2 regions of the Vibrio metoecus genome follow, and region 2 is predicted to be linked to the other one. Evidence: predicted binding sites of a transcription regulator. Region 2 holds the regulator's gene; the other holds the start of a gene.
The links. Region 2 encodes CRP, which controls carbon source genes, mostly activating them, when cyclic AMP is high. Its sites were predicted from a motif close to TGTGANNNNNNTCACA; they were not measured.
Positions count from the first base shown of each region.

Region 1 (15,490 bases), 160 kb from region 2:
ATTCTCGGGATAAGTGAAAATCAAATCGATATCGGAAGAGAAGTTGAGCTCGCCACCACCGAGTTTGCCCATTCCAATGATCAGCATCGGTTGAGCTTCACCTTGCGCATTGCATGGTGTGCCCATTTCAAGGCAACAGCGTTGATAAAGCCATTGGTAGCTTTCAAAAATCAGTGCTTCTGCTAACTGAGAAAGATGAGACAGGCTCTCTTCAAGTGTCCAACTTGCACAGAAATCACGCCACGCGATATAGACCATTTCTTGGTTGCGAAATTGGCGTAAACGTTTTTGTGCTGCAGTTTCATCCTGACACTCGGTTAACCATTGGGCGAGCTCTTTACGATAGTCCTGCTCACGGCTTGGCTGGGCCAATAACGTGGGGAGCACCTGACACAAATGCTCATCACGCTGTAAAGTTTGTGCCACAAATTGACTCAGACCGAGCACATAATGCAATTGACTCAATAAAGTCGAAGGCCAATTCGCGACTTGCGGATGATCAGAAATCAATGATTGATAATGCAACTCGGCGGTAGGCAAAAGCGCGCTGGGCAGTGACATGATGCTTCCTTGTCTTTGAATGTTCACTAGTTATATCGCAAACTCAGGCTTAAAAAAAACGCCCACAGAACAGTTGTGGGCGTTTTACTCGAAATTTTTTCAGTTGATGAGCATCGTGCTCAGCTACACACGAAAGGCAGTGATCTTGCGATCCAACTCTTCGGCGTTGTTTTGCATGATTTCTGAGGTTTCCAGTAGCTCGGTCATCACCGTCACGGAACCTTCCACCAACTCACGCACATTATTGAGATTTTCATTCATCTCTTCTGCCACGCTACTTTGCTGACCCGCCGCCGCGGCAATTTGGAAGTTCATGTCGTTGAGCTGTTGAACTTGGTTCACGATGCCATCCAGCTCGCTGCCCGCGTTGGTGATCAGCTCAACCCCATCGGCGGCTTGCACCACACTTTTCTCCATTAAATCCACCGCACTGTTGGCGCTGTTTTGCAGTTGTGAAATCATCTCTTGGATTTCCACCGTCGCATTTTGTGTACGCTGCGCCAAATTACGCACTTCATCAGCAACCACCGCAAAACCACGTCCTGCTTCACCTGCACGCGCAGCTTCAATCGCCGCGTTAAGCGCAAGCAAGTTGGTCTGTTCTGAAATGCCGCGAATCGTCCCAACGACACTGCTGATCGCCACCACTCGCTCTTCCACCTGATTGACGGCTTGCGCAGAAGAGCTAATGTCTTTCGACAGTTCACTCATTTTGCTAATCGTGCTTTTGACAAACTGTTGCCCAGTTCTAGCTTGCTGCGAAGCATTTTCAGTGAGCGAAGAGGCACTCTGCGCATGTTCTGCCACAGTTTGTACCGTTGACGACATCTCGCTCATCGCCGTTGCCAGTTGGTCAATTTCGTTGAATTCTTCTTGCGCCGAGTCTTTGGTTTCCGACATGCTCATCGTCATGACTTCCGTTAGCGAAGTCAGCTCTTGTGAGGCATTCATCTGCATACGGATCAAATCTTGTAGCTGACGGCGAGTTTTTTCCAGCTCTCGTGCCACATCGCCATACTCATCTTTACAATCCATATTGATCGGTTCAGATAAGTTGCGTTGTGCCATCAACTTGATCGCATCATTGAGATATTGGGTTTGTCTTAACATGACGCGAGCGGCAAACAATAAGAGCACCACGAACACCGCAATCAACAACAGCGTTTGCCAAAACACTTGCACAAGGTAATTATCGTAATGCTGCTGCGCGACTTCAACGCTATTGGTTGCGGTCAATAAGGATTGGTAAAAAGTATGGGCATCCCAAAGTTGTTTGCCAACGATCAACGCCGTACTGAACACCATTAACATCACCATTTTAGGCACAAGGCGAATATCGGTGATCAGGCGCTCCCACGGTTTAAACGACATCGTTGTCATTATCCTTACTCCATATTGTTGAGACTGAGTGACAAAACAGTTGGCAGCCAAACATGGCTCCTTAAATAAATCGACGGTGATGATAACAAAGATAAAGCCAAGCCAATGCGCGGAATATCGCTAATTCTTTCGTTTAGGAAAATAATTTGTGATCTTTGCCCGCTTCCGAATAGCGCTTGCCCTCGACTTTACTATCGTCTTACCTTGCTATCGGCCTAAACCGCTAAAGCTAAAGTTTTTTGCATCCTTTGATAGAACCAACAATGCTCTATAGAAATCAGGGAAGCCTAAGCCTCCCTGATGCGTTTTCGCATAATTATTGAGTTTATGGATGCTTATTCACGCCAATAAGGATGTGCCTCAACACCCATAGTGCGGCTTTGCTCCATGGCATGCAAAATCGAGTTCTCTTGGCGAATCAACCAACGCTTGAGTTGATCTTGTTCTTCATCTTGCAGTAAATCGACCAAACGCTCTAAGGGCTTCAAGCGCAATAAATCATCGATACCATGCAATAAATCCGCCCACGGCATACGGAACGCTTGGCGATCCTCTGCATCATACAAGCCGGCAAAACTGACGCCGGTGTACAGGTTACGCATCAAGCGATACTGCTGATCCACATACTCTTGTACGGTTAACGCTTTGCCCGGAGGGAAAGCTTCCATCAGCTCAGCCCATGTGCGGTCGAGTTGTTTCACGGAGAACGCTTCCAGCGACTGCGCCATTTTCTCACGTGCTTTGTCATCCAAGAAAGGTTGCCAGCCACGAGTGAGTACCCAGCGACTTAAATCGAGTAATAAGCCGGTATAGCGAGCACTACTGAGCAAACGGAGTGTATCTTCACGCTGTGGTAGGCTTTCCTGTAAGGTTTTCAGTGCGGTGACAAGAAACTTACGAGCATCCAGTTTGCGCAGTGCATAACCTTTATCTTCTTGCAGGCTTTCTAAATACTCAAACTCTTTCAGCCATTGTAACTCTTGCTCTAACCATTTCAGCTCTTGACGCAAAATCGCGCTAGCACGACGCGGAATAATTCCTCCGTAGACGGAAAGCAGTTGGCGCAGGTAACTCACCGCATGGCGAATTTCATGCAGCGCAGCCACCGCTTCACGCTCCGTGTAAATCTGTTCGTGGTAATGCCAATGCGCTAGCGCATGTTCCAGAGCACGAATAAAACAGGACTCTGCGGTGTCATTCTTATCGACACTCACCAACGCCATCGGCTGAATTTCATCACCCGAATAATTGGCAGCTAAGCGATAACCGCGTGCGGCTTTACTGAGGTTACCTAAACGCATGCCACCGTGTTCACACAGCTGGCGCGCCAGTGTAAATAGAGCATCGGTTTGACCGGACTTAAGCTCAAGCTCTACTTCACAAATCGGTTCTTGGCGATCGCCTGCCACCACCACACCTTGGTCAAAGGCAACTTCGACTTGGCTACCATCGGCCATGCCAATCAGCCATTGTTCACGCGTAAAGTTGGTTGAGAAAAGCGGCATAAGCTCCGCTTGTAATTGAGAGAGGTCTTTTCCTTGCGGCCAGATATCCGCAGGATGCAAAGAGAGATCAGGATCGTTGCTGTGATGTTCAGCATTAAACTCTGGGCGCTGATGTAAACCAGCAACCACACGACCTGCGGTTTTCACCGTTTGGACATAGACGTCATCAAAACGACGGATGCGCAATCCAATATCATGCTGACGTAACCAGTTATCGGGGGTATCAAAGTAAGTGTTTCCTAACTCCCGACAGCTATGCTGAAGTACTTTGGTTTCAGAAATCTTAGCGCTTAAAATCGTTGAAAATTCTGGAGAAACAAAAAACTTCAGTTCTATCTCGGTTTCCATAGTTATACCTTTCGATGCAGATGCCGACAGGATATTGCCTTATAGACAGCGGAGCAAGAGAGAAATATCCGCCCAATCATGATCTAAAACAGTTTTATTGCGACGATGTTTGGGTTAACATGCGCGCCTTTATAGCCAACGCTCAACATTTCACCATATTATGGTGTATGTTATTTCAAGGTTATAGCTATTAGGTTGAATGACCATGCCAGTAAATACAATCATGGGGTTATTTGCAAAGTCCCCGATTAAGCCTTTGCAACGCCACGTTGTGTGCGTGAATGAATGCTGCTCTCATCTGATCAATTTCTTTGAAGTCTGTAACAAGGGTGATTGGGAAAAAGCAGGTGAAATTCGTGCACAGATTTCTCATCTTGAGAAAGAAGCTGACGTGTTAAAGCGTGAAATTCGTCTTAAACTTCCTCGCGGTTTGTTCATGCCTGTTGATCGTAGTGACATGCTTGAGCTTCTTACTCAACAGGATAAACTCGCAAACCTCGCCAAAGACATTGCGGGCCGTGTATATGGCCGTCAGCTTGTCATCCCTGAGCCTCTCCAAGAAAACTTCATCGCTTACGTTAAACGTTGTTTAGACGCGGCTAACCAAGCGCAGAATGTGATCAACGAGCTCGACGAGTTATTGGAAACTGGATTCAAAGGTCGTGAGGTAACTCTCGTGGCTGAAATGATCCATCAACTGGATGTGATTGAAGATGACACCGATAGCATGCAGATTCGCCTGCGCCAACAATTGATGGCCATCGAATCGAAAATGAATCCTATCGATGTGATGTTCTTGTACAAAATTCTGGAATGGATGGGCGGCATTGCCGACCAAGCGCAGCGCGTTGGTGCTCGCTTAGAGCTGATGCTCTCTCGTTCTTAAATTTAAAGTTAAAGTTAACCAAATAACGAAGAGCAACCACACTATGACGACCTGCTAGGCGATGAGTATTTTCTACGCTGAAGGTCGTTATGTGCGTCAAAAACAAGCCAAGGTTGCTCCGCTTGTTATCAACAACTAGGTATTACGATGGAAATCCTTGCGAACTACGGCACCGTCTTGATTATTGTGGCAGCAGTCTTCGGTTTCTTGATGGCAATTGGTATTGGTGCAAATGATGTCGCCAATGCAATGGGCACTTCCGTAGGGTCAAAAGCGCTCACCGTTAAACAAGCTATTATTATTGCGATGATTTTTGAATTCGCAGGCGCTTATTTAGCCGGTGGTGAAGTGACAGAAACTATCCGTAATGGGGTTATTGAAACCTCTCTTTTCGCCGATAAGCCTGATGTGCTGATTTACGGCATGATGTCAGCATTGCTGGCTGCAGGTACTTGGCTACTCGTCGCCTCTTACATGGGTTGGCCTGTCTCTACCACTCACTCAATCATCGGTGCCATCATCGGTTTTGCTTGTGTGTCTGTTGGCACGGAAGCGGTCGATTGGAGCTCAGTACAAGGTATTGTCGGTAGCTGGATCGTTACTCCGGTGATTTCAGGCTTCTTTGCTTATCTCATATTCGTTAGTGCACAAAGCCTCATTTTCGATACGGAAAAGCCGCTGATCAACGCGAAACGTTTTGTACCTGTGTACATGTTTATCACCACCATGGTGATCGCACTGGTTACGATCAAGAAAGGTCTCAAGCACGTGGGTTTACACCTGACTAACCCAGAAGCTTGGATGTGGTCAGCCGTCGTTTCTGCCATCGTGATGGTCGGCGGTTACCTGTACATTCAGAAGAAATTTGCTAATCGCGATGAAGACCATGGGTTTTCAGGTGTGGAAAGCATTTTCAGCACACTGATGGTCATCACCGCATGTGCGATGGCTTTTGCTCACGGCTCAAACGACGTAGCAAACGCGATTGGTCCTTTGTCAGCAGTCGTTTCAACCGTTGAACACATGGGCGAAGTGGCCGCGAAAAGCTCTATCGCATGGTGGATTCTGCCATTGGGCGGCTTCGGTATCGTTGTGGGTCTCGCGACATTAGGTCACAAAGTAATGGCAACTATCGGTACTGGCATTACAGAATTGACTCCAAGTCGTGGTTTTGCCGCTCAGTTAGCAACCGCTTCAACGGTGGTTTTGGCTTCAGGCACGGGTCTACCTATCTCAACCACACAAACACTGGTGGGTGCGGTACTGGGTGTGGGTTTTGCGCGCGGAATTGCCGCACTGAACCTTGGTGTAGTACGTAATATCGTTGCGTCTTGGGTTATCACGCTTCCTGCGGGCGCCCTACTGGCCGTGGTTTTCTTCTACGCAATTCAGGCCGTGTTTGTCGGCTAAAACACACGTAAGCGTAGTGTTAGCGAACTGTCATTATTGACTCAATCGCACAGAAAGGGAGGCTTTGCCTCCCTTCTTTGTTGCAGCGCTTGCCAAAACTGCATACTATTTGCCACAAACTTTATGAGACTTATCGCCAAATCTATCTTTAAATTAAGGGATTTACTGTGAAAAAACTGTTCTGCATGGTGCTCTTATCCATGTTGGCCGCACCAACGTTCGCGCAAGACCGCTACATCGCGGACAAACTCTTCACTTACATGCATTCAGGCCCAAGTAATCAATACCGTATCCTTGGCAGCATTGATGCGGGGGAAAAAGTTAAGCTACTCGACGTGAACAAAGAGAGTGGTTACAGCCAAATTGCCGATGAGCGTGGCCGTACAGGTTGGGTAGAAAGCCGTTTTGTGACCCGTGAAATCAGCACTGCATTGCGTTTACCTGCTCTAGAAAAAGAGCTGGCAGAAGTGAAGAATCAGCTCGCGAATGCGCGTCAAAATGCCGATAGTGAAAAAACTGGGCTAGCGGAATCACTTGAATTACGCAATCAACAAATCGCCGATCTAGAACGCAGCTATGGCGATATCAGTAAGCAGTTGACCGAATCACAAACAGAAATTCGTGAGCTGCGCGCCAAGCTCGATACGCAAAAAGAAGACCTATTACTGAAATACTTCACTTACGGTGGTGGTGTTGCCGGTATTGGTTTACTGCTTGGTCTTGTATTGCCACATATCATTCCACGTCGTAAACGCCATCCTGCTGGCTGGGCATAATAGGCCCCCTACGACACAAAGATATAAAAAAACGGTCACGTCTGTGACCGTTTTTTTATATCTCAATCTTATCGTAGCTTAGCCTTTCCAATCATGCAGTGCGGGAATTTCTATCTGCTCGCCTGCAAATAGAATCACACTGCTTTGCGGTTTAATGCTTTCTAACTTCACCTCGGGAGCTAACATCTCCCCTTCACGGTGTTCAACACCATTTACTTTCACCCAGCGTTTTTGTTCATTACTGGAAAAGGCATGCATCTGGAAATTCAGTGCGGGTAAACGGCCTTGGTAACGATCGCTGTGCTGAGTGAGCACCACCACAGAAGACTCCGGCTTAGCAGCGGCTGGCACCGGTTGATCGCGCATGATGGCTTGAACTCGCAATGCTAATTCGGGAGAGAGCTGGGTTAAATCCAGATCGCCTAAACCGTCATTTGCTGCCAGTTGCGGTGATGTACCTAAAGTTGCAGGGGGCGTTACGGTTTTTTCCTCAAAGGAAATGGAATCCTCCACACGGCTCGTTTGCGTCAATACCGGCTCAACAAAAGTGGGTTGCAGATCGCCCCATTCTGGATAGGCTAACCGCTCCAATGGAGCATCAACCTGCACAATGCTCGGCTCGGTTTGCCGCATTGTGACGTCCTGCTGCACTTGTTCATAACGTTGGTAAATCATCACTCCCGCGGTAACGATTCCCGGCACTAGCCACAGCATTAAGTGCAACCAACGCCATGACGTCAAGGAGCTCGGTTCTTGTTCTGTAGAAGTGCGATAGGTCGCTGGCTGAGTCCGCAGATACTCTTGCTGAGATTGCTTCAAGGCATTCATCACTTTTGACATTAGCCCTCCTCCTTCAAACTCGGCGCTTGCTGCTGAGTCAACAGTTCTAAACGACGCAGGGTTTGTTTTCCCGCAATGCCATCAACATGCATACTCTGCCAACGTTGAAATAACTCCACCTTACGCGAAATATCCTTATCAAACATATCGGTAGAGCGTTCTGGCTCACCTAATACTTGCGCCAATTTACTTTCCAACAATGCCACATCATCCCCTCGCATTCCTTGCTTTAACGTTCGAGAAAAACCGCCCTGCCAAAGCAACGAATACTGGCCACGCCATAACGGCTCTAGCCATTGGCGCGCAATCCGATAACGCTGACCTCCCACCAAGAGTTCTGCATGATCACCACTTAACCGGTACAACACAGCATAAGTGCGCACTTCATCAATCACTAATGTCAGTACCGCAGGCAAATCATACGCTTGTAAACTCGCCCAATCTCCGGTTTGCTGCTCACACCAGAGCAGAGCATCCGGCTTCGATTGACAAAATCGATCCATCACCGAGGCTTGAAAACCCCACACGGCGTATAGTGTTTCTACAGCATCTTCACTACTGGTCGCATCAAGTAACGCGCTGCGCAGAGCTTGTGGAAATACCGTTTGTTCGGTTGGTGGCACAATCTCTGGCGCAGGGAAATAGGCTTGTACAGCTCGCTCAAGCTGTGGCGGTAATTGCCATGCTAGTAACACGGCAAGGGCAACACCGCCTAATGCGCTAGAGAGATAAGATAACTTCGGTGTTTGTGATTTAGTGGGTGTGACTTGGTAGACAGAAGATTGAAAGCTCATCACCTCTTGGCAGGCACGTTTGATTCTGTCCAAACTCAGTTCCTGCTCGCCCGCTTGATAAGCCTGCTTTAAAGCGGCATCACACACCAGATTGATTAAGCGCGGAATACCGTGAGTTTGTTGGGCAATCCACTGACAAGCTTTGCGGTTAAACAGCTCGACATTACCACCCGCTTGCTCAAGCCGGAAACGGATGTAGTCGGTGCTTTGCGCTTCACTCAGCGGCAGTAAGTGGTAGCGGCCGGTAATGCGCTGCGCGAGTTGACGCAACTGCGGCATTCGCAACTTCTCTTGCAATTCCGGTTGGCCAATCAGCAGCACTTTGAGCAACTTATGATTTTCGGTTTCTAGATTGGTCAGCAGGCGCAGCTGCTCTAACACATCGGGAGCCAAATGCTGCGCTTCATCAATCATCAAGAGCACTTGTATGCCTTGTGCGTGCTCGGCCAACAAAAACTCATGCAGCACTTGGGTGAGCTTTTTTAAGGTCGCCTTCTTCGGATAGCTGACCTCAAATTCATCGCAGATCGCTTCCAATAGCTCCAGATCCGAGAAAGTGGGGTTGAGGATCATCCCCGCGCGCGTTTTGCCCGGCAAACTCGCCAGAATCGCTCGCGCTACCGTGGTTTTTCCCGTCCCGACTTCTCCGGTGAGCATGGCAAAGCCCCCACCATCGCCCAATCCGGCTTGCAGGTGTACTATGGCTTCCTGATGACGCTGACTCAGGTAGAGATAGCGCGCATTGGGGACGATAGAAAACGGTAATTCGTCAAACCCAAAGAAGTTCAGATACATGCTTGTTGACCCTATTCATCGCAGTGGGTGCAACGTATCATTGCTGACTAAGATTAGCCAATGCCATTCGCGCAATTTTTTGAGACTCTACGATGCAAATTTACCTCGTTGGCGGCGCAGTGCGCGATCAATTGCTGCAACTTCCAGTTTATGACCGTGATTGGGTGGTGGTCGGCAGCAGCCCACAAGCTATGCTCAGTGCTGGCTTTCAAGCCGTGGGAAAAGACTTCCCAGTGTTTTTACATCCGAAAAGTAAAGAAGAACATGCCCTTGCTCGTACCGAGCGCAAAACGGGCGTGGGTTACACCGGCTTTGCTTGCCACTATGCTCCAGACGTGACTTTGGAAGACGATCTGCTGCGCCGCGATCTGACCATCAATGCGATGGCGCAAGATGACTCTGGACAACTTATTGATCCTTATGGCGGTCAGCGCGATCTCGCCGCGAAAGTGCTGCGCCATGTTTCGCCCGCGTTTGTGGAAGACCCCTTGCGTGTGCTGCGCGTGGCGCGCTTTGCGGCCAAGCTGCATCACCTAGGTTTCATCGTTGCCGAAGAAACCATGCAGTTAATGGCGAAGATTGCGCAATCGGGCGAATTACAGCACTTAACCGCTGAGCGCGTTTGGCAAGAGTGGCATAAATCGCTCTCGACGAATCATCCCGAAGTGTTTTTGCAGGTGTTACGTGATTGCGGCGCATTGGCGGTGGTGCTGCCTGAAATCGATCGCTTGTTCGGCGTGCCACAACCGGAAAAATGGCACCCAGAGATCGACACCGGTATTCACACGTTAATGGTCGCCAAACAAGCCGCACAACTTTCTGATTCCCTTCCCGTGCGTTTTGCCGCGCAAGTGCATGATTTAGGAAAAGGCGTGACGCCACCTTCTGAATGGCCAAGCCATAAATTGCACTGCCATACCGGGCTTAACATCATTGAATCATTGTGCGAGCGCATTCGCGTGCCTAATGAGTTTCGTGATTTAGCGCTCGCGGTGTGCGCACAGCATTCCAATGTTCATCGTGCCGACGAGTTAAAGCCTGCCACCAAGCTGAAAGTGCTGGGGCTTTTGGATGTGTGGCGCAAACCGGAGCGTCTTGAGCAAGTGCTACTGTGCTGTGAAGCGGATCATCGTGGCCGTTTAGGTTTAGAGAGTGAGCCGTATCCGCAGCGTGAGATTTTCCTGCGCGCCTACCACGCCGCCCTTGGCGTAGAGGTTCAAGCCGTGATTGCGGATGGTTTTCAAGGCAAGCATATCAAAGAAGAGTTGGATAAACGGCGCGTATCGGCAATCGAGGCTCTGTAGTTCATTGCCCGCAACCGTAGAAAGCAAAACGCCCTGCAATGCAGGGCGTTTTTTATCGCGAGACTGTTATCGTCAACAGTCGCGAAGGCGCTCGCTTAAAATTAAGCTTGGCCTTTCACTTCTTTCAGACCGTTGAAAGGAGCACGTGAACCCAGAGCTTCTTCAATACGGATCAGTTGGTTGTACTTAGCAACACGGTCAGAACGGCTCATAGAACCCGTCTTGATTTGACCTGCAGCAGTACCTACCGCTAGGTCAGCGATAGTTGCGTCTTCAGTTTCGCCTGAACGGTGAGAGATAACTGCAGTGTAACCAGCATCTTTTGCCATCTTGATCGCAGCCAGAGTTTCAGTCAGAGAACCGATTTGGTTGAACTTGATCAGGATAGAGTTAGCGATACCGTTGTCGATACCACGCTTCAGGATCTTGGTGTTTGTTACGAACAGATCGTCACCAACGATTTGGATTTTCTTACCCAGTTTCTCAGTTTGGTATGCGAAACCTTCCCAGTCAGACTCGTCCAGACCGTCTTCGATAGAAACGATTGGGAACTTCTCAGTCAGCTCTTCTAGGAAATCAGAGAAACCGTTAGAAGTGAAGATACGACCTTCGCCTTTCAGGTTGTATTCTTTCTTCTCTGCGTCGTAGAACTCAGAAGCCGCACAGTCCATCGCTAGTGTGATGTCAGTACCCAGTTTGTAACCTGCAGCCGCAACCGCTTCAGCGATAACTTCTAGCGCTTCTGCGTTAGATTTCAGGTTAGGAGCGAAACCACCTTCGTCACCCACTGCAGTGTTGTAGCCTTTAGACTTCAGTACTTTAGCTAGGTTATGGAACACTTCTGCGCCCATACGTACTGCTTCTTTCAGAGTTTTTGCGCCAACTGGTTGGATCATGAACTCTTGGATGTCTACGTTGTTGTCAGCGTGCTCACCACCGTTGATGATGTTCATCATTGGTAGAGGCATTGAGAATACGCCAGGAGTGCCGTTCAGCTCAGCGATGTGCTCAAACAGAGGCATGCCTTTTGCTGCCGCTGCTGCTTTCGCGTTTGCTAGAGAAACCGCCAGAATCGCGTTTGCACCGAAGTTTGACTTGTTCTCAGTACCGTCTAGGTCGATCATGATTTGGTCAATAGTTGCTTGATCTTTTGCATCTTTGCCAACCAGAGCGTCTGCGATTGGACCATTAACCGCAGCCAGCGCTTTCAGAACGCCTTTACCTAGGAAACGAGACTTGTCACCGTCACGCAGTTCAAGCGCTTCACGAGAACCAGTAGAAGCACCAGATGGAGCTGCTGCCATACCAACGAAACCACCTTCTAGATGAACTTCTGCTTCTACCGTTGGGTTACCACGTGAGTCGATGATTTCACGACCTAGAACTTTAACGATCTTAGACATTAATGTTTCCTCTCAATTGAATTTAAATGTCAAAACTAAAAGGGTAGCCACACTGCTAGAGTGGCTACCCGTATCCTTTTACTTCAATTCACCGCGTTGGTACTGACCTGCTGCTTTCACAAAACCAGCAAACAGAGGGTGACCATCGCGTGGGGTTGAGGTGAACTCTGGGTGGAACTGCGCTGCTACAAACCATGGGTGAGCAGGGTTCTCAATCACTTCAACCAGCTTCTTATCTGCTGACAGACCAGAAACCTTCAAACCTGCTTTTTCAATCTGAGGACGCAGCAGGTTGTTGACTTCGTAACGGTGGCGATGACGTTCATGGATCGTTGCGCTACCGTACATTTCGTACGCCTTAGTACCTTTTTCAAGGTGGCATAGCTGTGAACCTAGACGCATAGTGCCGCCCAGATCTGATTTCTCGCTACGCTCTTCGACATTGCCTTCACCATCTACCCATTCAGTGATCAAACCAACCACTGGGTATTTGGTGTTTTTATTGAATTCGGTTGAGTGTGCACCTTCCATACCCGCTACGTTGCGTGCGTATTCGATCAGTGCCACTTGCATACCCAAGCAGATGCCAAGGTAAGGAATTTTGTTTTCACGTGCATACTGAGCTGCACGGATTTTGCCTTCGATACCACGATCGCCAAAACCACCCGGCACCAAAATAGCATCCAGACCATTCAGCACATCGGTGCCTTTGGTTTCAACGTCTTGTGAATCCACGTATTTGATGGTCACGCTCAGACGGTTTTTCAGACCCGCGTGTTTCAGCGCTTCGTTAACCGACTTGTAAGCATCTGGCAGTTCAATGTACTTACCGACCATACCGATAGTCACTTCACCGGTTGGGTTCGCTTCTTCATAGATAACCTGTTCCCATTCAGACAGATCCGCTTCTGGCGCGTTAATGCCAAAACGTGCACACACCAAATCATCCAAACCTTGAGAACGGATCAGTTGTGGGATCTTGTAGATAGAATCCACGTCTTTCATAGAGATAACGGCTTTTTCAGGCACGTTACAGAACAGAGCGATCTTCTTACGCTCGTTCGCTGGGATCATACGATCGCTACGGCAAACCAGAATGTCTGGCTGAATACCGATTGAAAGCAGTTCTTTTACCGAGTGTTGGGTTGGCTTCGTTTTCACTTCGCCCGCTGCCGCTAGGTAAGGAACCAGCGTCAGGTGCATGAACATGGCGTTTTCACGGCCCACTTCGATTGCTAGCTGACGGATCGCTTCCATGAATGGCAGTGATTCGATATCACCTACTGTACCGCCAACTTCAACGATAGCGATGTCGTGGCCTTCTGAGCCTGCAATCACACGATCTTTGATCGCGTTCGTGATATGAGGGATAACCTGAATGGTTGCACCTAGGTAGTCGCCGCGACGCTCTTTGCGCAGTACGTCAGCGTAAACACGACCTGCAGTGAAGTTGTTGCGCTTGGTCATTTTGGTACGAATGAAACGCTCGTAGTGACCAAGGTCTAGGTCAGTTTCCGCGCCATCTTCCGTAACGAACACTTCACCGTGTTGAGTTGGGCTCATTGTGCCTGGGTCAACGTTGATGTAAGGGTCAAGCTTCATCATGGTCACTTTAAGACCACGAGCTTCGAGAATCGCTGCAAGGGATGCCGCTGCAATACCTTTACCTAGAGAGGATACAACCCCGCCAGTAACAAAAATATAATTTGTCGTCATGTTTAACCTGAAAATGGTTGAATGAGGGAAATGGATTTCTTCTGGACGGGACAAAACTATACCAGAAGGCCCCCATTGCCACAACGTGAAATCTATCACACTCAATTTTTTATTTTTTGCTTCAAATCAAACCAAATTGAAGCGAACCACACAAGCGGCACATTATCTGAGTCAATTTTGTCCCAAACGGGACTCTTTTTCAGCAATTGAGAAATTAGCAGTTTAATCAACCAGTAAGCTCATCAATGAGTTTGCTTTGTTTTTTAATGCTCAGCGATTAAAACGACTTTATCGCCTGTTTTTCTTCAAGTTTTACCTGATCCCAAAACGCGTCCAACTCAGCCAAAGTAAAGTCTTGGAGTGGCTTATTTTTCGCTCTCGCTTTGTTTTCAACACCTTGAAAGCGGCGCACAAATTTGGCGTTGGCTTTGCTCAGAGCCATTTCAGGGTCATGCCCTAAATGGCGCACTAAATTGACGGTAGCGAACAATAAATCGCCTAACTCTTCTTCTACTTTTTGCGTATCCACATCCACTTGCAGCGCTTCTTCCATCACTTCTGAGACTTCTTCGTGCACTTTGTCGACAACCGGACCTAAGCTGTCCCAATCAAATCCGTATTTGGCGCACTTTTTCTGGATCTTGTGAGCACGCGATAACGCGGGCAATGAACGTGGTACAGAGTCTAGAATACTCTGCTCATTTTTGCCTGCTTGCGCTTTTTCTTTGGCTTTTTCTGCCTCCCAATTGGCGTGAATTTGCTCGTCATTTTCAAAGGTCACATCTCCAAATACATGAGGATGACGGCGCGTCAGCTTCTCATTGACTGTATCCACCACATCACGAAACTCAAACAGGCCTTGTTCTTTGGCCATTTGGCTGTAGAAAATTACCTGAAATAGCAAATCCCCCAACTCTTCACGCAGGTTAGGCCAATCGCGCTGGGTGATGGCATCCACCACTTCAAAGGTTTCTTCAATGGTGTATGGCGCAATGGTGTCAAAGGTTTGCTCTTTATCCCACGGGCAGCCTAGCTCTGGGTCTCGCAGGCGGTTCATGATCTGTTCGAGTTGTTCAATCGGGTGTGACATGGTTTTCCTCACATCAGGCATTGAGCGCCTAAACTTATTGAAGTTGAAAAAGCAACGAGGTGGAAGTTTTCACTTCACACCTCGCTGTTTGCGTTGGATTTACCCTAAGCGTTTGACCAACATAACATCTTTGATCTGCTCGATGCGTTTGGAGACTCGCGCTAAGGCTTCAACGTTGTTCACCTCAAGATCGAAATCCATGATGATGATTTGTCGTTTGTAGTCGGAGCGGCTCTTCATGCTCGCCACTTTGACTTTTTCATTGGCCAGCAAGGTGGTGATGTCTTTCAATAAGCCACTGCGCTCCATCGCTTCCACGCGCACGGTCAACAGGTAAGAACCCACAAAACCGCCGCCCCACACGGTATCAATGATCCGCTCTGGTGCATGGTGGCTCAACTCTTCCAACTGTTCACAGTCGCTACGATGTACTGAAATGCCGCGACCTTGAGTAATGTAGCCACGGATCTCATCACCAGGAATTGGCTGACAGCAACGCGCAAGGTGAGTCATCAGGTTATCGACCCCTTCCACCACCACCGCATCTTTATGCGGGCGATTCGGCGTTAGGGCTTTGTTTTCCTGCAGTTTTTCCAGCGCGAGCTTATCTTCTTCCTCAGCGGTCGGTTTATTTACTAACGCATTGATATGATTAACAATTTGGTTAATACGCAGATCGCCA
Region 1 is NZ_CP035686.1:266,069-281,558, reverse strand. It holds gene glnE (bifunctional [glutamate--ammonia ligase]-adenylyl-L-tyrosine phosphorylase/[glutamate--ammonia-ligase] adenylyltransferase) at 1-561, opposite strand, end outside; gene EPB59_RS01370 (methyl-accepting chemotaxis protein) at 685-1,941, opposite strand; gene EPB59_RS01365 (inorganic triphosphatase) at 2,277-3,794, opposite strand; gene EPB59_RS01360 (TIGR00153 family protein) at 4,000-4,680, shown strand; gene EPB59_RS01355 (inorganic phosphate transporter) at 4,828-6,090, shown strand; gene EPB59_RS01350 (TIGR04211 family SH3 domain-containing protein) at 6,258-6,866, shown strand; gene EPB59_RS01345 (general secretion pathway protein GspB) at 6,945-7,706, opposite strand; gene EPB59_RS01340 (ExeA family protein) at 7,706-9,295, opposite strand; gene EPB59_RS01335 (multifunctional CCA addition/repair protein) at 9,388-10,599, shown strand; gene eno (phosphopyruvate hydratase) at 10,701-12,002, opposite strand; gene EPB59_RS01325 (CTP synthase) at 12,081-13,718, opposite strand; gene mazG (nucleoside triphosphate pyrophosphohydrolase) at 13,996-14,808, opposite strand; gene relA (GTP diphosphokinase) at 14,908-15,490, opposite strand, start outside.
Region 1: a site for CRP is predicted at 13,803-13,818, ahead of EPB59_RS01325 (CTP synthase). Genes of this name have one in related genera too.

Region 2 (15,490 bases):
AAGAAGGATGCTTATGCTACTGATGATCGATAACTACGATTCATTCACCTACAACTTGTACCAATACTTTTGTGAGTTAGGGGCGCAGGTTAAAGTGGTGCGCAATGATGAGATCGATCTGGATGGGATCCGTGCTCTGGCTCCGACACATTTGGTGATTTCTCCGGGACCATGCACGCCTAATGAAGCGGGGATCTCACTTGCGGCGATTGAAGCGTTTGCAGGACAACTGCCGATCCTTGGTGTTTGCTTAGGGCATCAAGCGATCGCCCAAGCATTTGGTGGGCAAGTGGTGCGCGCTCGGCAAGTGATGCACGGCAAAACCTCCCCCATTCGTCATACGGGGCAAGGCTTATTTAGCGGATTGAATAACCCGCTAACGGTGACGCGTTACCATTCCTTGGTAGTTAAAAATGACACTCTGCCCGAGTGCTTTGAGTTGACCGCATGGACTGAGCTCAATGATGGCAGCATTGATGAAATCATGGGATTCCAACATAAAACCTTAGCGCTTGAGGCGGTGCAGTTTCACCCTGAGTCAATTAAGACTGAGCAAGGTCACCAATTGCTTGCTAATTTTTTACGCCGCTAAGCATTTTGCACGCAAAGTGTCGTTTGAGTGGCTCTGACCTCGATCACTTTTTTCGCTTTCTATCAAATATTTATCTGTGATTGGCAAGTTTTCACTCTTATTCATAGAGAATTGTGCTGTCTTTGCCAGTCCTTGATTTTCCTGACTCATCCATTCATTTCTAATTTCCTTATAAAAATTACTTCATAATTAGTCTGTTTTGCTGCATAAATAGTCGTTCGTGGTGTGATGTTTATGGCATTGTCCTGTACATACGAGATAATCCACCATTGAAATGGTTAAATAAATGTAAATACAATGCTGCAAATGATTTAAGGAAATTCATAATCTAACACAGAGCCATTTTGTGGAAGAATCGCTTATCTCAGAGCATGCGGTATCGAGAGGGAATGGGAATGACGGTGGAAATGAGTGTGGATCGTGGTTCGTTTGATGAGGTGATGGTGCCTTGTTACAACCCGATGGAGTTTATTCCGGTAAAAGGTTTTGGTTCACGGATTTGGGATCAGCAAGGTCATGAGTACATTGATTTCGCTGGTGGGATTGCGGTGAGTTGTTTGGGGCATTGCCACCCTGTGATGGTGCAAGCATTGACCACCCAAGCCAATAAGCTATGGCATTTAAGTAACGTAATGACCAATGAGCCGGCGTTGCGCTTGGCGAAAAAACTGACTCAAGTGAGTTTTGCCGAAAAGGTCTTTTTTGCCAACTCCGGCGCAGAAGCCAACGAAGCGGCACTCAAACTGGCGCGTCGTTATGCGGCCGATGTGTATGGTCCTGGGAAATCCGAGATTATTGCCTTTAACCAAGGTTTCCACGGACGCACTTTCTTTACTGTCTCTGTGGGTGGTCAAGCGACCTATTCCGATGGTTTTGGCCCTAAGCCGGGCGACATTGTTCATCTGCCTTATAACGATCTGGCTGCACTGCAAGCACAGATCTCCGATCGCACTTGTGCTGTGATGATGGAGCCGCTGCAAGGTGAAGGTGGCATTGTTTCTCCGAGTGCTGAATTTGTGCAAGCGGTGCGCGAGTTGTGTGACAAACACAATGCACTACTGATTTTCGATGAAGTGCAGACGGGTAACGGCCGCACTGGTGATTTCTATGCGTACCAAGGGATTGGTGTGACGCCAGATATTCTGGCCACCGCCAAATCTCTCGGTGGTGGTTTCCCAATCGGTGCCATGCTAACTACCGCGAAAATTGCTGAGCACATGAAAGTCGGTGTACACGGTTCGACTTATGGCGGCAACCCATTAGCGTGTGCCGTAGCGGAAGCGGTGGTGGATTTCGTCGCGCAACCAGAAATACTGGCTGGTGTGAAACAGCGTGAGCAGTGGATGCGCGCTGAGCTCACCAAGCTCAATGAGAAATACCACATTTTCAAAGAGATCCGCGGTAAAGGTTTGTTACTTGGTGCGGCACTCAACGATGAATGGCAAGGCCGCGCGCGTGACATTCTGGTCGCTGCGGGTAAGCAAGGCTTGATGGTGTTGGTGGCCGGGGCGAGCGTGGTTCGCTTTACGCCATCTCTTATCATCAGCCAACAAGAAATCGAAGAAGGTATGGCTCGCTTAGACAAGGCGATCGCCACACTGATGTGATAGCGATGGGCTTGTACTGCAAGCCCTGACTGCGAACCTCGGAGGTTTGCGCTATCACTTACTGCAGTTCTAGGGCGAACGGGGATAAAGCGTTCGCCCTATTTTGAAATGCAGAGATTACGCATCGGGAGGGAGTAAAGATGCTAGTTGTTCGTCCGATTAGCATGGCGGACTATGAGGCGCTACATACCTGCGCTGTCGAGTCCGGCCATGGCTTCACATCATTGCCAGTAGATCAAGAGCTACTGACCAATCGTATTACCCACTCTGAATACAGCTTTAGCAAACCGAACGTCACCACGCCCGGCGATGAAGGCTATTTGATGGTCGGGGTTGATAGCGAAACCGGACAAGTGGCGGGTACCACGGGTATTGAAGCCTCAATTGGTTGGGATGTGCCGTTTTATTCCTATCACATCAGCACCATAGTCCACTCGTCACCTAAATTGGGTGTCAACAATGTGGTGAAGTTGTTGACGTTTGGTAACAACTACACCGGATGTAGCGAAATCTGTACTCTGTTTTTGCGCCCTCAATTTCGCCAAGGCTTGAATGGTCGTTTAATGTCTAAATGCCGTTTTTTGATGATGGCGGAACACTCACACCGTTTTTCCAAAACCATTTTCGCTGAGATGCGTGGCGTTTCCGATGCCGATGGCAATTCACCATTTTGGAAGTGGCTGCAAGAGCACTTTTTCTCGATTGATTTCACCTTGGCCGATTATCTGACTGGGATTGGCAAAAAAGGCTTTATCGCTGACTTGATGCCCAAGTTGCCAATTTACGTCAACTTGCTGAGCAAAGAAGCGCAAGCGGTGATTGGTCAGGTGCATGAAAACACGCGACCTGCCTTGGTATTGCTTGAGAAAGAGGGCTTCACCTGTCGCAATTACGTCGACATTTTTGATGCGGGTCCAACCGTGGAGTGCGAGCTGAACAATATCGAATCGGTGCGCCACTCAGTACGCGCTATTGTTGAAGTGGCAGAACATTCGAGCTCGCAGAATTTCATTATGTGTAATACCTCGTTTGAGAACTTCCGGGCTACGGCGGCCAAAGCCGCATACAGCCAAGAAGATAACGCGGTGATCATCTCCCCCAAAGTCGCCGCGGCGTTAGAAGTGAGCACTGGGGATTATTTACGGATTTTGGCGCAGTAGGGGATAGTCATGACACATTGGATAGCCGGTGAATGGGTGACGGGAACCGGTGAAAAGTTGGAATCACATACGCCTTATAGCCATGAGCTTTTATGGCAAGGCTACAGTGCCAGTGTTGAACAAGTGGAAGCCGCGGTAAACGCGGCTCGCCGAGCGTTCGTGGACTGGAAAAAACGCCCATTTGCCGAGCGTGAACAGAAGGTGTTGGCCTTTGCGGAATTGGTGAAAGCCAACAGCGAACAGATTGCGCAAGTGATTGCTAAAGAGACGGGCAAGCCTTTGTGGGAAACGCGCACGGAAGCGGCTTCAATTGCCGGAAAAATCGCGATTTCGATTCGTGCTTATCATGAGCGTACTGGTGAAACGGTGCGTGAAGCGGCGGGCAATCAGCTGGTATTGCGCCATCGACCGTTGGGTGTGATGGCGGTGTTTGGGCCGTATAACTTCCCCGGCCATTTACCGAATGGACATATAGTGCCTGCGCTGCTGGCGGGCAATACCGTGGTGTTTAAGCCTTCTGAGCAAACCCCGTGGACTGGCGAAGTCTTGATGCAGTTATGGCAACAGGCTGGCTTGCCTGCTGGTGTCATCAATCTGGTTCAAGGCTCAAAAGAGACGGGGATTGCGCTCGCGCAATCACGCGGGATTGATGGTTTGCTGTTTACGGGGAGTGCCAATACTGGGCATCTGCTGCATCGCCAATTTGCAGGTCAGCCGGACAAAATGCTGGCGCTGGAAATGGGCGGCAATAATCCTATGGTGATTTCAGAGCACTATGGCGATCTGGATGCCACGGTTTACACCATTATTCAATCGGCGTTTATCAGTAGTGGTCAACGCTGCACCTGTGCGCGCCGCTTGTATGTGCCACTAGGGACGAAAGGCGATGTGTTGCTAGAGAAACTGGTTGCGGTAACGGCTAAGCTGCGTATTGATCAGCCCTTTGCTGAGCCTGCTCCCTTTATGGGCCCCTTAGTTTCCGAAGCTGCGGCACAAGCGATCCTCAATGCGCAATCCCATCTACAAGCATTAGGCGGTAAAAGTCTGCTTGAAGCTCGCGCTTTGCATGCGGCGTTTATCACACCAGCGATCATTGATGTCACGGCGATTGAGCGCTTGCCGGATGATGAATATTTCGGACCTTTGCTACAAGTGGTGCGTTACCAGACTTTGGCGCAAGCGGTAGAGCTTGCCAATGATACCCGCTTTGGCTTATCCGCTGGACTCGTCTCGACTGACGATGACGAGTGGGATTACTTTGTCGATCATATTCGTGCGGGCATCGTCAATCGTAACCGCCAATTAACCGGAGCCAGTGGTGATGCACCGTTTGGTGGCCCTGGAGCATCGGGCAACTTACGCCCCAGTGCCTTCTATGCCGCCGACTATTGCGCTTATCCAATGGCCTCAATGGAAGGGGAGACAACATTGCTTCCTGCTACCTTGAGCCCGGGCGTTGAACTCTAATCATAATTTATTTTGTGCCTGCGCAGCCAAGTAGGCACTTTTTTCGTCACAGGTTGAAAGCTTTATCGTGTTAGCGCTGGATAAATTACACGGTGTCTAACCTTAGTCCCTTTGCGTTTCATAGGATCAACAAGGAGGCGTTATGACGCCAACAGCTTTATTCCAATCGCTCTGGAATGATTATATTGAGCGCCTCTGCCCGTCGGCAGAGAAAGTACATCAACTCTTACAAGAAGATGAGCCACTGATTAATGATCACATCGCGCTGCGTACTTTTAATGTCGCGCCGCTAGGATTAGAAACGATGGCGAAGCCGTTTTTGGCGCTCGGCTATCAAGCGTGTGGTGAGTATGAATTCAAAAGTAAAAAACTCTTTGCTAAGCATTTTGAACATCCCGATCCTTTGCAGCCTAAGGTTTTCATTAGTGAGCTGAAAGTGGAAGAGTGTTCACCTGAGCTGCAAGCGATTGTTGAAAAGCTGGTGGCACAAGTTCAGCCACAAGCATTAGCCAGTGAGGCTTTTTTGTATGGCGGTCGCTTATGGAGCTTAAGCCATGCCGACTATCTTACTTTGGCGAAAGAGAGTGAGTATGCCGCTTGGCTTGCGGCGCATGGTTATGGTGCAAACCACTTTACAGTCAGCGTGAATCAGCTCAATGCGCTGCATGAAGTGAAACAGGTCAATGACCATCTGCGCCAACATGGCTTTAGCATCAATGAATCGGGTGGGGAAGTAAAAGGCTCACCAGAAGTCTTGCTCGAACAGTCTTCGACCATGGCTGATAAAGTGTTAGTGCGTTTTAACGAAGGCGCGGAGATGATCCCCGGTGGCTTTTATGAGTTTGCCAAACGTTATCCAATGGCGAATGGATTGCTGTACCCCGGATTTGTCGAAGCTTCGGCGGATAAGATTTTTGAAAGCACGAACCGTTAAATTTAGCGTATGATGCAAATAAAAATAGCCACCGCAGGGTGGCTATTTTTTATCGGGAATGCTTAGCGAGTGCCGTAAACCACGATGGTTTTACCGTGGGCAGAGATCAGGTTCTGCTCTTCCAGCATCTTCAGGATGCGGCCAACGGTTTCACGAGAACAGCCAACAATTTGACCGATCTCTTGGCGAGTGATCTTGATTTGCATACCATCTGGGTGAGTCATCGCATCTGGCTGACGTGCAAGGTTCAGCAGAGTCTGTGCGATACGGCCAGTTACGTCTAGGAACGCAAGGTCGCCAACTTTTTGGCTGGTCACTTGCAGACGACGAGCCATTTGACCTGAAAGGCGCATCAAGATATCTGGGTTTACTTGGATCAATTGACGGAATTTCTTAAATGAGATTTCAGCCACTTCACAAGGTGTTTTAGCACGAACCCAAGCGGTACGCTCTTGGCCTTCTTCAAACAAGCCAAGCTCACCGATAAAATCACCTTGGTTCAGGTAAGAGAGAATCATCTCTTTACCTTCTTCATCTTTGATCAGTACCGCAACTGAACCTTTTACGATGTAGTACAGCGTTTCCGCTTTCTCACCCGCGTGGATCAGTGTGCTTTTTGATGGGTACTTATGAATGTGACAATGTGAAAGAAACCACTCTAGTGTTGGATCGGTTTGAGGTTTACCTAGAACCATAATAATCTCACTTCCTCTGCAGGGTACGCTTGCCGCTATCCATATTTTAGCGAAGCCTCAATTGGGCTTACTAGAATAAGAGGTGTTACCCAAGGCTGCAAGCTATCTTATGTTTCGGTTAAGAATAGTATCCTTTTTCGAAATCGATTTCTTGATTTTAATCGTGTCAGTAGTCCAATTTGCTACGCAAAAATGTGCACATGATCACGGTATGAAAAGTAAGCATTCATCACTGGTCGGATCTAGCCGATTTTTCCGGTTTCGATCAGTTGTTGCAGTAGCGGACGCACAATCAAATCCATGGCAAAACTCATCTTGCCCCCAGGCACCACGATGGTGTTGTGGCGTGACATGAATGAGCCATCAATCATCGCCAGTAAGTAGGGGAAATCGACATTTTTGATGCCACGAAAACGGATCACCACAAAACTCTCATCCAGCGTTGGAATGCCTTTAGCATTGAGTGGGTTAGAAGTATCGACTGTGGGCACACGTTGAAAGTTGATGTGGGTGCGCGAAAATTGCGGGGTGATGAATTTAAGGTAGTCGTCCATTGAACGGACGATGGAATCCATCACCGCTTCACGTGAATGGCCGCGATCGCGTGTATCACGTACGTATTTCTGAATCCACTCAAGGTTAACAATCGGCACCATACCAATCAAAAAGTCGACGTGTTGCGCGACATTGACATCACCATCGACCACACCGCCGTGTAAGCCTTCATAAAACAGCACATCTGAGTTTTCGGGCAGTGATTGCCAAGGCGTAAACGTACCGGGCATTTGGTTATACGGAACTGCTTCATCAAAGGTGTGTAAGTAGCGGCGCACTTGGCCGGTGCCTACTTTTCCGTATTGGCGGAAGAATTCTTCAAGGGTTGGGAAATCGTTGGCTTGGGGACCAAAGTAACTGATATGGCGACCTTGCTCGCGCGCCTTGCGGATTTCTACATCCATTTCTGGACGAGTGAAGCGATGAAAACTGTCCCCCTCAACCCAAGCAGGCTTGATGCTCATCATATTGAACATCTTGCGAAAGGCTTCAGAGGTGGTTGTAGTTCCGGCGCCGGAAGAACCCGTCACCGCAATAATCGGATGTTTGGCTGACATGACAAACCTTGTCCTTAAGTCCTTGATTTTGGTGCTAACTCAGGCACCACCCGGAAATGACTATAGCACGGAAAATGAAGCCGTCACTGCTTGGCTAAAACGGATGGCATTTAATATCCACGGTTTCATGCAATTCTGAATAGACGATCACAGCTTGCCCAGATTGTAACTGCGCGCGTACTTGAGCAATTTTTTCCTCCAGCGACACTTCCACATCACCATAATCTGTGCCTTCACGCAGTACAAATTCACGGATCAAATTGTCGAGTGTTTCCTGAGCAATTTGTTGCCATGGAATGATCATAAATACCTCTTTATTTTATGACAGAGCCCAACTCGACTTGGAGCGCTCACTCCAAGTCGTTTGAGTCTTTCCCCTTACAATGATACGGCATTAAAAGGGGAGGGGCGCGTTAGGATTGATGCAGAAAGTCATCACGCAGATGTGAGTAATACTCGGGCAGGGTTTGCTCTAGCCAAAAGCGGGGCTTTAGCCATGATCCACTTAGAAAGCCCACATGGCCGCCATGCTCAAACAAACGGTAATCGATGTTCGCTGGTAGCGGGAAATCTGGGATCACCGCTTCGGTCATAAACGGATCGTCTTTGGCGTGGATGATCTGAGTCGGGACGCGGATCTGAGTCAGCTGTTTAATCCCGGAGCACTGCTGATAATAATCGGCAGCATCATGAAAACCGTGTAGCGGCGCGGTGATCACATCATCAAACTCGGCGAGTTTAGCGATAGCGCGGATCCGCTCCGGGCTCAGTGGCAAAGCATTTTCCAGCAGTGGGTATTTCGCGATGGCATTTTTCTTCAATGAAGAGAGTAGATAGGCGCGATACACTTTAGAGAAACCTTGCTCGATACGTTGTGAGCAGGCGGCTAAATCGAGTGGCGCGGAAATCAAGGTGGCGGCACTGACGATAGGATCATCACGATACTGCGCAAGATAGTTCGCGAGCATGTTACCGCCGAGTGAAACACCGACGGCAACGATCGGACGCTCTGGTAATTGTTTACGCAGATACTCCAGCACAAAACGCGCATCACCCGTTTCACCGGAATGGTAAGCGCGTGCTAAGTGGTTGGGTTTACCACTGCAACCGCGAAAATGCATCATCACCGAGAGCCAGCCCTGCCTTGCAAAGGCGTGCATCAAGCCGTTCGCATAAGGGCTTTTGAAGCTGCCTTCTAAGCCGTGGAACAACACAAACAGCGGCTTACACTGCGCGTGTGGTGTGCGCCAATCTTCGCTCCAAGCTAGATCGAGAAAATCACCATCAGGCGTGAATAGGGTTTGCCATTCGGCACTAAACAGCGGCTGTTTACGCAGTAAGCGAGGCAGCAGAGTTTGTAAGTGGGGATTAGCAAGCCCCTTGGCAGCAATAAATTGAGTCATGATTTTGAGTTATCGTGTTCACAGTGCGGAGCAGAAAATTGCTCGGCTAAGTATTCAGCGCCAAGCATTTTACAGTATTGCTGAGTGAGTGGTAGCACTTGTGCGGGATAGAGCGTTAAACGATTGAGACAATCAACCAAATCCGCTTGCTGCTGCTTTTCCAGTTGCAGTTCAAACTGTAGTGCTTCGCGATAGAGAGTGTCTGGCAAATGGCTTTTCAAGCGTCGCCGCAAATCACGAAAATCGTGCAGCAGAGTTTCCGAATGGCTCAAACATTCCAGCACCGTTGGCCAGTCGGCTTCCGCAAAAGTGAGCTGCTGTTCATCTAGCCATTTGAGTAACAGCAGCAGATTGACATTGCCGTGATGGCTATTTTGTAATCGTAAGCACGCCTCTTTTACCTCGCGCACACTGTAATACTGCAAGCTGAATTGCCAGAGTCTTTCCAGTGTTAATCTTGGTTTGACGTGCTCATCATTCATTTAACCGTTGAACTCCTGTTCCATCTCTTCCAAGGTTTCCTGCTCGGCCATCCATTCTAGCTCGACTTGCTCAAGCTCGGATTTGGCGGCGGCTTGTTTAGCCAACACCTCAGTCAGTGTCGCTTTATTCTGTGCTTCGTACAGTGAGGTGTCCGACAATTGTGCTTCCATCTCACTGATGACGTGGTTCAACTTATCGAGTTTCTCTTCTAACTGTGTCAACTTTTTGCGAATTGGCGCAGTGAGCTTACGAAAATCTGCTTCACGGCGCTTTTGCTCTTTTTTCGCAGCGGCACTGTTCGCGCTATTCACGGCATTGTTCGGTTGGGTTTCTTTACGCTCGGCTTTTTGTTGATCGGTGAGCCATTTGTAGTAGTCATTCAAGTCACCATCAAACGGGCCGACTTGGTGATCATGCACTAAATAGAGATCATCGGTGGTGGCACGCAGCAAGTAGCGATCATGGCTGACGATCACCATCGCCCCTTCATAGCTTTGTAGCGCAAACGTCAGTGCCTGACGCATATCCAAATCCAGATGGTTGGTGGGTTCGTCGAGCAGCAGTAAGTTAGGCTTTTGCCACACAATCAGCGCCAACACTAAACGGGCTTTTTCACCGCCAGAGAAAGGCGCGACTTTTTCGAGCGCTTTCTCTCCATGGAAGCCAAAGCTGCCTAAGTAGTTACGCAGTTCCAGCTCATTTTTGTCTGGCGCGATTTGCATCATGTGTTGCAGCGGCGTCTCTTCCGGATGCAGAGTTTCCAACTGATGCTGCGCAAAGTAACCAATTTTCACCCCTTGCGAGTAAGTGCAGTCACCCGCTTGCGGTTTGAGTTCACCCGAGAGCAGTTTGATCAAAGTTGATTTACCCGCACCGTTACGACCAAGCAGGCCGATGCGGCTGCCCGGCACCAAATTGAGGCGGATTTTCTCAAGGATTAAGTTATCGCCGTAGCCCGCCGCGACCTGATCCATCATCAGGATCGGGTTAGGTAGTGCCGCGGGTTCACGAAATTCAAAGCTGAATGGGTTATCAAACTGTGCAGGCAGCACTTTTTCCATCCGCTCCAGCGCTTTGATCCGGCTTTGTGCTTGGCGAGCTTTTGAAGCTTTATAGCGGAAGCGATCAATGTAGCTTTGCATGTGCGCCATCTGCTTTTGTTGCTTTTGGTAGATGGCTTGTTGCTGAAGCATTTTTTGTGCGCGCTGAGTTTCAAACGACGAGTAGTTCCCCGTGTATTCATTCAGGGTTTGATTTTCAATATGCACAATGCGATTGACGATCGGGTCGAGGAAATCGCGGTCATGCGAAATCAGGATCAGTGTGCCGGGGTAGCTTTGCAGCCAACGCTCCAGCCACATCACGGCATCCAAATCCAAGTGGTTGGTCGGTTCGTCGAGCAGCAGTAAGTCAGAGCGACAAATCAGCGCTTGCGCGAGGTTTAAACGCATCCGCCAACCACCAGAAAATTGGGTCAGGCTCCAGCTCATTTGTTCTTGAGTAAAGCCTAAGCCGTCAAGCAACTCAGAGGCACGGGCGCGAATGCTGTAACCACCGACCATTTCGATCTTGCCATGCAATTCGGCCACTTTGGTTCCGTTGTCTGCCGCTTCAGCTTCTATCAGTTGGCGTTCTAGTTCGCGGTATTCGCGATCTCCATCGATCACGTATTCCAGTGCACTGCGATCCAGCGCCGGTGTTTCCTGCGCTACCCAAGCCAGCTCCCAGTAGGCGGGTTTGCTGAAGGAGCCTGCATCAATAGTCAGTTCATCTTTCAGTAAGGCAAACAGGGTGGATTTGCCACAACCGTTTTTACCCACTAAACCCACTTTGTCGCCGGGATGAATGGTGGCTGAAGCTTGCTCAAGGAGTGGTTTGCCGCCGCGCAGTAGCTGAATCTCAGAGAAGGTAATCATAAAAATCGTTTTATCGCTCGTTGAATTTTCGCTCGGAATAGTAGGAGGAATAAGGATAAATGTCGATCATTATACAAATTGGGTTATGATGCTGAGTAACGGATTAGTAACAAATCAGCGGAGTGCGCAACTTGGTCAACCGAGAGCAAACGAAAGCCAAAGTGTTGGTGGTGTATGCGCACCCCGATCCACAACACTCCGTTGCCAATCAGGTGATGATTGAACACATTGCGGATTTAGAGCATGTTTCGATTGTTGACCTCTATGCCACTTACCCCAATTTCTTTATTGATGTGCACGCTGAGCAGCAACGCTTGCGTGAGCATGATGTGTTGGTGTTGCAACATCCCCTCTATATGTATTCCTGCCCTGCGCTCTTGAAAGAGTGGATCGATCGCGTTCTGAGTAAAGGTTTTGCTTTCGGTAAAAATAGTGCGCTGAAAGGTAAACTGTGGCGCAGCGTGATCACCACGGGTGGCAACCACACCGCTTACGATCAACGCGGTTATAACCGTTATCCGCTGAATGAAATCCTGCAGCCGTTTGAACTCAGTGCCGCTTTGTGTCAGATGAATTGGGTAGAGCCTTTGGTGCTCTATTGGTCACGCAACATCAGTGATGAAGAGCGTGAGCAGCATGCGCGGCGCTATCGGCAATGGTTACAAGAGATCGCCCACTGGCAAGGAGGGCTCTATGACGCCACTGACCAGTGATTTTCTCAGTAGCAGCGTGGTGTTTCTTGCCGCTGCGGTGATTGCTGTGCCTATCGCGCAGCGGGCGGGCTTAGGAACCGTATTGGGTTATTTGCTCGCAGGTGTTGCGATTGGTCCATGGGGATTGGGCTTAATCCGCGATGTGGAAGCGATTATGCACTTTGCCGAATTTGGTGTGGTGCTGCTGCTGTTTTTGATTGGTTTAGAGCTGAACCCGAAAAAATTGTGGAATCTGCGTGGGCCTATTTTAGGTTTGGGTGGTGCGCAGGTAGTGGTGACGACCGCTGTGCTGGCCAGCGTAGCACATTTGCTTGGGTTGAGTTGGCAAAGCGCATTAGTGATAGGCATGGGGCTGGCCCTTTCTTCCACCGCGATTGCCCTGCGTGTCATCGAAGAGCATGAATTGACACGCACTGAGGCCGGGCAATCTGGATTTGCGGTGTTGCTGTTTCAAGATATAGCGGTGATTCCCATGCTGGCTTTGCTGCCGATCCTCGCAGGTAACAGCAGTGGCGATTGGCTGAGTGCATTGTGGATGATGGGCGGGATCGCAGCTTTATTGCTGGGCGGGCATTTTTTACTGAACCCACTGTTTCGTTATATCGCGCTGAGCGGAGTGCGCGAACTGTTTACTGTCGCGGCTTTGCTGCTGGTGGTGGGTATCGCGTTGCTGATGCAGAAGGTTGGTCTTTCGATGGCGCTAGGCACTTTTTTAGCAGGGGTGATCCTCGCAGAAAGCGAGTTTCGCCATGAATTGGAAATTGCTATCGATCCCTTTAAAGGACTGCTGCTCGGGCTGTTTTTTATTTCGGTCGGTATGGCGGTGGATGTGGGGTTGTTACTCGTCAAGCCGCTGCAGATTATGCTAGCTGTGTTGGGCTTGGTGATCATCAAAGGGCTGATCTTATATTTGCTGGCTCGGCTTTCCGGCACCGTTGCGAAAGCACGCAGCAAAATGGCGGCGATTTTAAGCCAAGGGGGGGAATTCGCCTTCGTGATCTTTACTGCCGCCAACACAGAAGGCTTGTTGAACCATGCGCAAGTCTCCTTTTTGTTGGTGGTTGTCAGTTTGTCTATGGTTACCACTCCTTTACTACTCAGCGCTCAAAAACACTGGTTTGCCCGCCAACTCAATACTGAAGAAGCCCCTCTCACACCGGATGTAGAAAACAAAGAGCCGCGTGTCATCATCGTCGGCTTTGGTCGTTTTGGGCAGATTGTCGGCCGCTTGCTGTACGCCAACAAAATCAAAGTGACCATTTTGGAAAGCGATGCCAGCCAAGTGCGCTTGCTGCGCAAGTATGGTTATAAAGTCTTTTATGGTGATGCGAGTAACCTTGAGTTGCTGCGCGCTGCCGGTATAGAGCAAGCCGAAGCTCTGGTGATTTGTACCGATGACCCAGAGCAAGTGATCAAAATTGTTGAGCTGTGCCAACACCATTTCCCCAACCTCAAGCTACTGGCGCGTGCTCGCAGCCGAGTAGAGGCTTATCAATTAATGAGTCTTGGTGTACAAAACTACACCCGAGAAACTTTTTTAAGTGCGCTGGATTTGGGGCGCAAAGCCCTTATCCAATTGGGGATGCACCCTTATCAAGCGAAGCGTGCCGAAGAGCATTTTCATCGTCTGGATAAGACCATGCTCAAAGAACTGCTACCGCAACATAATGAAGATAAACAACTCGAACTGCGCGCCAAAGAAGCACGCACTGAACTTGAAGAGATTTTCAATCGAGAGATGGATAGTGATCAGCTCTCGCGGCAGTATTGGGAAAAGGAGTAGTACAATCTCGTGAAACAGAAAAAACGTTTTATCGCCGGAGCAACCTGTCCTCAGTGTAAAACGGCAGATACATTGCAATGGTGGATGGAGAACAGCATCGAACTAGTAGAGTGCGTCGAATGTGGGTTTCATGAACAGCGTAAACCTAAATCCGTTGAGCAGAGTCAGCATGCCAATGAACAGATGATCGGGATTTTTAAGCCAGAGTAATTGAGTTTCTGCGCATGATCTTCATAATATCGGCAACATTCCTCTCTTGGTTCGTATTTGACGGCGAAGAGACAACCTCCCTGGAGCAGTTATGAAAATTGAAAAAAACACGGTAGCAAGTCTTGCTTACCAATTGACTATCGAAGATGGCGTGGTAGTGGATCAGTCTACTGTTGATGCGCCACTGGATTACCTGCATGGCCACAACAACCTGATCACAGGTCTTGAGCGTGAGCTGGAAGGCAAAGTGGCTGGCGATAAATTCACCGTAACGATCGCACCGGAAGATGCGTACGGTGAGCACAACGAAGATCTGGTACAACGTGTTCCTGCTGAAGTGTTCCAAGGCGTTGATGAGCTAGAAGTAGGTATGCGTTTCCTAGCGGATACTGACCAAGGTCCAATCCCAGTTGAAATCACTGAAGTGGATGGTGACGAAGTTGTGGTTGATGGTAACCACATGCTGGCTGGCCAATCACTGACTTTCACCGTTGAAGTGGTTGCTGTTCGCGCTGCAACAGAAGAAGAAATGGCTCACGGCCATATCCACCAAGGTGGCGGCTGCTGTGGTGGTCATGACCACGATCACGACCATGATCATGAAGGCGGTTGTTGTGGTGGCGAAGGCCACGATCACGATCACCATGGTCACGGTAAGAAAGAAGGCGGCTGCTGTGGCGGCGGCGGTTGTGGTTCTCACTAATAGTGAGCCCATCTCGCTAAGTAGTACGTTATTTTCGTAGTACGATAGATTTGAAAAGCGCTAACCGCGATCCGGTTAGCGCTTTTTTATTGCGAACTTTGGCACTATACGCCCATTCTAAAAACCGAAATAAAACGGTTAACCTTATTGGAGAATACAAGTCATGTCACAGCCTTTTGCGATTGCCATTCATGGTGGTGCTGGCACGATTTTTCGCGAGCAGATGAGTGAATCACTGCGTGCGGACATTCTTAACACCTTAGAACAGGCCGTGCGAGCCGGACATCAATTGTTAACACAAGGTATGGATGCTCTGGATGCGGTCGTTGCTGCGGTGTCGGTATTGGAAGACTCTCCGCTGTTTAATGCTGGCAAAGGATCGGTACTGACGCACAATGAAATGGTGGAGATGGATGCCTCAGTCATGCATGGTGCAGCGCGTGAAGCGGGCGCGATTGCGGGCGTGCGCCACATCAAAAATCCCATTCAACTTGCGCGCGATGTGCTGCGCCATAGTGAGCATGTATTTTTGATCGGTGAAGGGGCTGAGCAGTTTGCCTTCCAGCAAGGTCATGTTTATACCGAACAGGATTATTTCTTTACTGAGCGCCGTTATGAACAGCTGCAAAATATGAAGCAGCAAGATCGCTTCGCACTTTCAGAAGCTACCTACCTATCTGGATCTGCGGAACAAGAGCCGCAAAGTGAATAT
Region 2 is NZ_CP035686.1:105,242-120,731, forward strand. It holds gene EPB59_RS00475 (aminodeoxychorismate/anthranilate synthase component II) at 14-592, shown strand; gene EPB59_RS00480 (aspartate aminotransferase family protein) at 988-2,199, shown strand; gene astA (arginine N-succinyltransferase) at 2,340-3,359, shown strand; gene astD (succinylglutamate-semialdehyde dehydrogenase) at 3,369-4,826, shown strand; gene EPB59_RS00495 (DUF1338 domain-containing protein) at 4,969-5,760, shown strand; gene crp (cAMP-activated global transcriptional regulator CRP) at 5,823-6,455, opposite strand; gene EPB59_RS00505 (phosphoribulokinase) at 6,698-7,567, opposite strand; gene EPB59_RS00510 (YheU family protein) at 7,662-7,871, opposite strand; gene EPB59_RS00515 (hydrolase) at 7,981-8,970, opposite strand; gene EPB59_RS00520 (TIGR02444 family protein) at 8,967-9,452, opposite strand; gene EPB59_RS00525 (ABC transporter ATP-binding protein) at 9,453-11,369, opposite strand; gene kefG (glutathione-regulated potassium-efflux system ancillary protein KefG) at 11,492-12,082, shown strand; gene kefB (glutathione-regulated potassium-efflux system protein KefB) at 12,063-13,865, shown strand; gene EPB59_RS00540 (YheV family putative zinc ribbon protein) at 13,875-14,075, shown strand; gene slyD (peptidylprolyl isomerase) at 14,167-14,778, shown strand; gene EPB59_RS00550 (isoaspartyl peptidase/L-asparaginase family protein) at 14,942-15,490, shown strand, end outside.